2 regions of the Acidovorax sp. Q11 genome follow, and region 2 is predicted to be linked to the other one. Evidence: predicted binding sites of a transcription regulator. Region 2 holds the regulator's gene; the other holds the start of a gene.
What was found. The regulator FNR, encoded in region 2, switches genes on or off when oxygen is low (the NO sensors DNR and NnrR bind a similar motif). The targets are predictions, from matches to a motif close to TTGATNNNNATCAA.
Positions count from the first base shown of each region.

Region 1 (4,193 bases), on a different contig from region 2:
TGTGGATGCGCTGCTGGACGACCTGCCCACGGTGTTCCAGGTGCTGTGGCGCACCGGGGCCGTCAAGGATGCGGGGCGTGCCTTTTTTGCGGCGCACCCGCAGGGCCTGGGGGCCAACCTGGGGTGTGGGCTCACGCAGCATTTCCAGTGGCTGGATGCGGGCGCCAACCAGTGGCTCGATGCCGACTTGCCCGAGGTGATGGCGCTGCGCCAGCAGCTGCTGCTGGTGTTGGGCCCGCGCATGCAGCAGGCCGAGGTGGACCTGACCCAGCCTGGCTGGTGGCAGCGCCTGGGGCTGCCATCGCGCAGCAGCGCGCAGCCGGTGCTGCTGGTGTGCGAGGGCGTGCTGATGTACCTGCAGCCCGCGCAGGTGCAGGCGGTGCTGGCCGAGTTTGCGCAGTGTGCGCCCCCGGGCTCGCGCATGGTGCTGGATGTGCTGACGCGCCAGGCCGTGGGCCGGGCCGCCCGGCACCCCGGCGTGGGGCCCACGGGGGCCGAGTTCTGCTGGGGCGTGGGCCGCATGGCCGAGCTGGCTGCCGTGCACCCGCGCCTGCGGCTGCTGCGTGAGCAGAGCGCGGCCGAGGGCTATGGCTGGGCGGGCATTGCGCTGGATGCGCTGTGGCGGCCCTGGCTGGGCGCGCCGGTGTATGGGGTGGCCACGTTGGCGGTGACGGATTGAAGCCCCTCTGAGTCGCCTTTGGCGCCTTCCCCTGCAGGGGGGCGCCACCCGTGGCCTGGCAAAGCCAGTTCCACGGGTAGCAGTGGCCTGGGACGCGCCAGTGGCAGAGGTTGTGCAGCTGAAAAGTAGCTGTCCGCTTCAATATTGAGGGACAACTATCCGAAAGCCCGTAGAGCTTGGCGTTGGCCGCTAGCCGCTAGCCGTTGCGCAGCCCCGCCGCCTGCCCGGGCGCCAGCATGCGCATCCACGCGGGGGCCTGGCCCGTGAGCTGCCCCACGATGGCCGCCTGCAGCGGCGGCAGGCGCCGCGCGCCCTGCAGCACCAGCTGGCGCAGCAGGCGCGGCACCGGGCGGGCGTCGGTGTACAGGCGCACGATGGCGTTGGTGCCCTGGTAGATGGGCCAGGCGTGGCGGTGGTGGCCCTGGGCGTAGGGGGCGAGGGCGTCGGCGCTGCCAATGTCCTGCCCGCGCTGGCGGGCGCTGACCAGCGCGGCCGTGAGCCGCTCCACCCCGGCCAGACCCAGGTTGTAGCCATGGGCCGTCACGGGGTGCATGCCTACGGCGGCGTCGCCCAGCAGCGCGCAGCGGTGGCCCGCAAAGCGCTGCGCAAACACGGCGACCAGCGGGTAGGCATAACGTTCGCCCACCAGCACCATGGGGCCCAGCCGGTCGCTGAACTGCGCCTGCACCTGGGAGGCAAAGGCTTCGGGGCTTTGTGCCATCAGCGCGGCGGCGTCGGCAGCACCGGCGGTGACGACCACCGAGCACAGCGCATGCCCTTCGTGTGGGTCGTCCGGCAGCGGCAGCACGGCCAGGGTGCGGTCGTAGCCAAAACACTCGTGCGCCACGCCGCCATGGGGCAGGGTGTGGCGCATGCGGCAGACGATGACGGTGCGGCCAAAGTCGGTCATCTGCGCGCCCAGGCCCAGCTGGCGGCGCGTGGCCGAGAAGCGGCTGTCGGCCGCCACCAACAACGGGGCCGTCAGGCGCTGGGGCGTGGTGTGGTCGCCGGGGGCGGTGGGCACACAGTCCAGTTCGGCATGGCCGGGCAGCGTGGCAACGCGGGTGACCTGGGTGCTGGTGAGCAGGCGCACGCCCGGCGTGCAAGCTGCCACGGTGTGGGCCGTGCGGCGCAGCGCGTGGTTGGGAACGATAAAGCCCAGGGCGCCGGGAGCCGCCGCATCGCCGCTGTGTGCGCCGCTGGCCGCGTTCAGTTGCAGCGCGCTGTGGCGGCCCAGTGGGCCGTCGTGCACCTGGGCCTCGGCGATCTGGCCCACCTCGTGGTCGGCCAGGTGGGCCCAGCTGCCCAGCCGCTGCAGCGTGGCCCGGCTGGGGTGGGTGAGGGCGATTTCGCGGCCATCGGGTGCGGGTTGGGCCAGGGCGTTGTCGCTCTGCTGCTCGACCACGGTGGCAGTGAAACCGGCCTGGGCCAGGGAGATGGCCAGCGACAGGCCCGCCGGGCCTGCGCCGACGATGAGCACGTCGCTGTGGTGGGTGGTGGTCATGGCAGGGAGAAATCGAAGTCGGCCGAACAGTGCCGGGCCTGCCCAGACATCGCATCTGGAGCGCCTGCCATTGTGGGCGCGGCCTGCGCGGCGGGTTTTGCCCTGGGTCAAGCGGCTGCGCAGGTAATTGCTATACAAATAATAGCTATCAAGGCAATACCAGCGCGCGGTAACGGCCAAAAAACCTTCAAATTTCTGGCCCCCGGCCCTGCGCTGCGCGCGGTGGGCTGGCTCCCACCGTCACCATCGCTCAGCCGCTCAGCCGCTCAGCCGCTCAGCCGCTCAGTCCTTGGCGGCCTTGCGTGTGCCCCTGGCCGGTTTCTTCTTGGCCGTGCCAGCCTTCTTGCCGCGCAGGTGCAGCCCCCAGGTCACCAGCAGCCACAGGTAAGACGCGGGGATGCTGTACGCGGCAAAGGCGGCCAGCGACAGCGGCGGTGCGGTGATGGAGCGGGGGTTGGCGATGGTCGCCAGCAGCTGGCGTGTGCCCGTGCCCACCTCGGGCGTGGTGTGCTGGCTGCCCGAGCGCGCCATGAGTGCGCCCATGAAGGTGAAAAACTCCATAAGCAGCGCACCAATCAGAAAACACGCGGCCAGGGCTAGCAGCTGCGCAAACGCCCGGCGGTTGCCCTTGGCCAGAAAAACGATGGCTGACACCAGCACCAGGGCGGGCAGCAGGAGGACCACGGCGGGCCAGGCGGACAGGAGCAGGGGCATCGGAGAGGGCACCAGGTGGCAGCAAGCAGGGGCACCAGCAGGACGCCGCGCCAAGACGGGAGGCCTTGGCGCACACCACCCTTGCCGGTGTGGGTGCCGATGATAGAGGCTGCGCGTGCCACCTCCCCTGCGGCCCGCTGCAGGCCGCGTGCCATGGCCCGCCGGGACCGGATGGGCGGCGATGCGATGGAGGGGGCGGTGGGCTAGGCAGCCACAAAGTCGGCCACCGCCTGCAGCACCTCGGCCTGCTGCAGGATCTTGCGGTGGCCCAGTCCCTCGGTGGCCAGAAGCGTGGCGCCGGGGATGTGGTCGCGGTAGGCCTCGCCGTCGACAAAGCGGTTGATGCGGTCGCCCCGATCGTGCACCACCAGCGTGGGCAAGGTGATGCGCGGGCCCACGGCCGGGGGCTCGAACTGGCGCATCAGGATGCCCTCGCGCGCCTCGATGCGCCGCTGCATGGCGGCGCGCGTGCGTTCGGCCAGCCCAAACACCTGCGCGAACAGGCGCGTGTACTCGTGCGGCGAAGCGGGCGGCGCCAGCAGCACCAGCCGCCCGGTGGCCAGGCCCCGGCTGGCCGCATGGGCCGCAGCGTTGGCCGCTAGCGAATGGGCCACCACGGCGTGGGGTGCCGCGTCCTGCGCGTGCAGGCGGGCGGTGGTGTATTCGATGGCGCGGGCGAACTGCGGCAGGTTGCTCACGCGGCCTCGGCTGCCGCCGTGGGCGGGCATATCCACCAGCACCGGGCGCAGGCCGCGCGCGGTCAGGGCATCGGCCAGCGGCAGCATCTGGCGCGCATGGCCGCCCCAGCCGTGCAGCAGCAGCACCGTGGGGCCGTGCGGCTGCGCCTGGGGCAGGTAGAGCGTGATCTCGGCGTCTTCAAACGCCCAGCGCTCGGTGCGCCATGGGCCAGGTGGCACGGCATGGCGGCCGGGTTTGCGCAGGGGCAGGGGCGTGCCAAACAGGCGCGAGGCCACGCGCACAGCCAGTGCGGGCCACAGGCGCTCGGTGGTGCCCAGCGCCAGGCGCAGCAGGCGCATGCCGGGGTGTTCGCCGTAGTAGCCAGCGGTGGCCTGCAGCGCGGAGGGGGAGGAGGCGTTCATGGTGGGGCTCCTGAAGAAATGGAATGGGGCGGGCGCGGTGGGTGGCTCAGTAAAAAACCCAGTCCCGGTTGCTGCGCGGGAGGCTGGTGAGGGTGCTGCGCAGCGCCCGGATGGCGCCCGCTGCGGCCGCAATGGCGGCAATGCCCAGGATGATCAACATGGTGTTTCCTTTCTTCGCACGGTTGTGCGAAATTGG
Region 1 covers NZ_JBUDZG010000032.1:754-4,946, forward strand. Annotated here, with positions in the region: gene ACYZGB_RS19255 (class I SAM-dependent methyltransferase) at 1-679, shown strand, start outside; gene ubiM (5-demethoxyubiquinol-8 5-hydroxylase UbiM) at 876-2,183, opposite strand; gene ACYZGB_RS19265 (hypothetical protein) at 2,466-2,897, opposite strand; gene ACYZGB_RS19270 (alpha/beta fold hydrolase) at 3,101-3,997, opposite strand.
Region 1: a site for FNR is predicted at 2,281-2,294, ahead of ubiM (5-demethoxyubiquinol-8 5-hydroxylase UbiM). Genes of this name have one in related genera too.

Region 2 (4,193 bases):
CGCCTTCGCCGGGCTCCAAGGTCGCCTCGGCTCAGACCGCGCCTGGCCTCAGCGGCACCAGAGCGAAGGCTTGTAGATCAGGTCCATCCAGAGAGCCCAGGCTGCGACGGCGCACAGCAAGCCTCCCGCGACCCGGGTGCCCCAGTCGGCACGCACCCGATTGAGACGGCTTCGCAGTCGGCTCCACGCCCAAGGGCCACCCAGCAGCCACACCCCACTACCCACGGCAAACAACACCATGGTCAGCGCCCCTTCCAATGCGCCGCCACTCAGAGCGGCGACCAGCAGGGCCGAGTAAAGCAATCCACAGGGCATCAAGGCCCACAGGGCACCTGCCGCCAGCACGCCAGCGGGCGCCCCCACCAATGGCCGCACGCGCCCCCACACGGCCCTCCCGGCCTGCTCCACCCAGGCGGGCTGGCGCGACTGCACCATCATCATCAGGCCCCAGGCCATGACAGCCACATGCATCAGGGTCCACACCGGACGCAAGGCCGTGGTCTGCTGGGTAAGCCACGCCAGGCTGTCCATGGCCAGGGCCGCCAGGGCGCCTGCGGCCGCGTAGCCCGCCAGCCGCCCCCCATGAAACGCCAGGGTGCGCAACACCACACCACCCTGCGGCATCCATTGCACAACCTGCACTGCGGTGCTTTCTTGCGCCAGCTTACCCGTGCCTTCTGCGGCCGCAGCCCGCCCCACCAGGGCACCACAGGGCGCGGCGCACATGGCCAAGCAATGGGACCCGCCTGCGAGTCCCATGAGCAAAGCCGTCCAGGCCACGGTTGCGAGCATAGGCCTCAGATGATGCGCGAAAACCGGGCGCGGTTGCGGTCTGCCTGAAGATAACGGTCAAACACCATGGCAATGCCCCGCACAAAAAACCATCCCATGGCCGTCACTTCGATCCCCTCGGGCCCCACCCGCACCAGCCCCTGTTCGGCCATGTCTTCGAGCTGCGCGATCTCTGCCGCAAAGTACTGCCGCACATCAATCAACCAGGCCTGCTCCATGGATTCATAGAGCAACTCGCCCTGGCACATCAGGGCCATGATGGCGGCGCGGCGCACGAGATCGTCACGCGTGAGCGCCAGACCCCGCACCACCGGCAAACGTCCCTGGTCGAGAAAGTCGTAATACTCGTCCAAGGTCTTTGAGTTCTGGCTGTAGGTCGCACCCACCCGGCCAATGGCCGACACGCCCAAGCCGATCAGGTCGCAGTCAGGCTGTGTGCTGTAGCCCTGGAAGTTGCGGTGCAAGCGCCCTTGGCGTTTGGCCACAGCCAAGGCATCCGAGGGCAACGCAAAGTGGTCCATGCCGACATAGACATAGCCCGCGTCCATGAACGCATCGAGCGAGCGCGACAGCATGGACAGCTTGCTCGACGCCGTTGGCAGCTCGGCCGAAACAATGCGGCGCTGGGGTTTGAAACGTTCTGGCAGGTGCGCGTAGGCATACAGCGCAATGCGCTCAGGCCGCAACTGCGCCACCTGCGCCAGAGTACGGTCGAACGATTCGGGGGTCTGGCGCGGCAGGCCATAGATCAGGTCCACATTCACCGAGTCAAAACCCAGCGAGCGTGCAGACTCCACCAGCGCAAACACCTGTTCGGCAGGCTGGACGCGGTGCACAGCCTTCTGCACCTCGGCATCAAAATCCTGCACACCAAAACTGAGCCGGTTGAAGCCCAGCTCAGCCAGCAACGCCAGCCTGTCGGCGTTCACGGTGCGGGGATCCACTTCAATAGAGTACTCACCGCCCGGCGCCAAGGTAAAGCTGCGCTTGAGCATGGCCATCAGTTCACGCAAGCCCGCATCCGACAGGAACGTGGGCGTGCCTCCACCCAGGTGCAGCTGGCTCACCACTTGGCCCACCCCGCAGTGCGCGGTGTGCAGGTCGATCTCGCGGCTCAGATAGCGCAGATAGACTTCTGCGCGGTCATGGTGCTTGGTGATGATCTTGTTGCAAGCGCAGTAGTAGCACAGCGATTCGCAGAACGGAATGTGCACATACAAGGACAGGGGCAAGGCCTTGGCCACCGAGCCTGTCCGGCGCTGCTCCAGTGCCAGGATGTAGTCCTCCTGCCCGAACGCTTCGACAAACCGGTCGGCTGTCGGATAAGAGGTATAGCGGGGCCCCGGCACGTCAAAACGGCGCAGGAGATCGGGCGAAACAGCGGTCATGGGGGAATATCCTTGCGTACACTCTGACTGTGCCGTACCCTCTGCACGATGTCCTTGACCTGCATCAAGTGAACGATCAGGCCGACGAGCGACAATTTGACAAATGTCAGTCGCTAAGGCGCCCACCCGAAGGCCTTCCCAGCTTTTCGTATCGGGCGCAATGTACTCGACACCCAACCCCTAGCTCACGTGCCTATGAACCCGCTCACCATCAAAGTCGCCTGCTCCAACTGCAACCTGCGCGAGCTGTGCATGCCCGTGGGCCTGAACGAAGAGCAACTGCAGCGCATCGATGAAGTCGTTGCCGTACGCCGCAAGGTCAAACGCGGCAGCACGCTGTTCCGCAACGGCGAATCCTTCACATCGCTCTACGCCATCCGCACCGGCTTCTTCAAGACCTGCGTGGCTACCGAAGATGGCCGCGACCAGGTCACCGGTTTTCAGATGGCTGGAGAGATCATTGGCCTCGATGGCATCGTGAACGACCACCACACCTGTGACGCGGTGGCCCTGGAAGACGCCGAGGTCTGCGTGATGCCCTTCGACCGCATCGAGGAACTCTCGCGCGAGGTCACGGCCCTGCAGCACCATGTGCACAAGATCATGAGCCGCGAGATCGTGCGCGAACACGGCGTGATGCTGCTGCTGGGCAGCATGCGCGCCGAAGAACGCCTGGCAGCCTTCCTGCTGAACCTGGTGCAACGCCTGCATGCCCGCGGCTTCTCGCAGTCCGAACTGGTGCTGCGCATGACGCGCGAAGAAATTGGCAGCTACCTGGGCCTGAAGCTCGAAACCGTGAGCCGCACCTTCTCCAAATTTGTGGAGGAAGGCATCGTGGAAGTCAAGCAGCGCCATGTCCGCATCCTGGACACGGATGCCCTCAAGCGCATCGTCAACAGCCAGCAAGCCTGCCACTGATCGGCAGCCATCCCGGCCTGCCTTCACCGGCCGACCAGAAGCGCCTCCCCTCAGTTCAAGAGCAGGATGATGTCTTGCGGCAGTCATCCGGCCGCTCTCCTTCAGGTACCGGGCAGCGGTTCAGCTCGAAGGGCGACATGGCCAGTAGCGTGGTCAATGCACTGCTTGCCATGGTGATGATCCAGAACGCAAAAAACGCCAGCGTATAAACGCCCTGCCGCGACAGCGCCAGGGGCTGCCCAAGCCAGTGCAGATCCTGGGGGTCCACCATGGCAAAAACCAGCATCTCCAGCACCCCTGCCATCAAGAAGGCGGGCCATGCAATCCACATCAGGCGTTGCGTCCACATATCGTTGTTCCTGTCTCCTGGGGGCTCAGTTACGGCAAGCTGGCATCACTGACGAGCCACATGCTTGCACGTTTCAACGCGGCTGGTCCTGCACGGGGGTGGCCGCATGGTTGCGGCCCTTCATGGCGGGTGCCAGGCTTTTCTCGGGGGCTTCCAGCGTCTTGTTGATCTCGATCCCCTTGCGGTAGTAGTCCTCTGCCACCACAGGATCGGGCCGGGACAGCGCCAGCCACAAGGTCACAAAACCCGCAACGATCACAATGGCCGGGCCGGCAATCACCAGCCAGACATGGCCGAATTTCCACCAGGGTGCTGACGCAACAGGGGCAATAGCTGGGCTTGAAGACATGGCGATTTACTCCTTCACAATCATCTCAATCAACACAAGGCCATGCGAGGCCTTGCACCAGGGTGCGGCTCAGCGCGGCACCAGGAACACAGATTTTTCTGTCACATGGGCGGCGGCGCCGACGGCCTGCACATCGAACTGGACGGCATGGGAGCCAGGGTTTGCCGAACCATACGGGATCTGCAAACGCACCGCCACCCAACGCGACTCCGCCGGGCCGATGTCCACCTCGGCATCGGAAGACACCTCCAGCCCCTCCAGCCCCCGTGCGCTGATGCGATAGCGCTGCTCGCCCTCCGTCGCATTCATGATCTGCAGGCGGTAGATGTTCTCCAGCTTGCCCCCTGCCACGATGCGCGAAAGCGCTGCACGGTCCCGCACCACATCGACCTTGAGC
Region 2 covers NZ_JBUDZG010000004.1:71,665-75,857, reverse strand. Annotated here, with positions in the region: gene ACYZGB_RS05155 (sulfite exporter TauE/SafE family protein) at 49-792, opposite strand; gene hemN (oxygen-independent coproporphyrinogen III oxidase) at 798-2,180, opposite strand; gene fnr (fumarate/nitrate reduction transcriptional regulator Fnr) at 2,376-3,098, shown strand; gene ACYZGB_RS05140 (hypothetical protein) at 3,154-3,447, opposite strand; gene ACYZGB_RS05135 (FixH family protein) at 3,521-3,796, opposite strand; gene ccoG (cytochrome c oxidase accessory protein CcoG) at 3,866-4,193, opposite strand, start outside.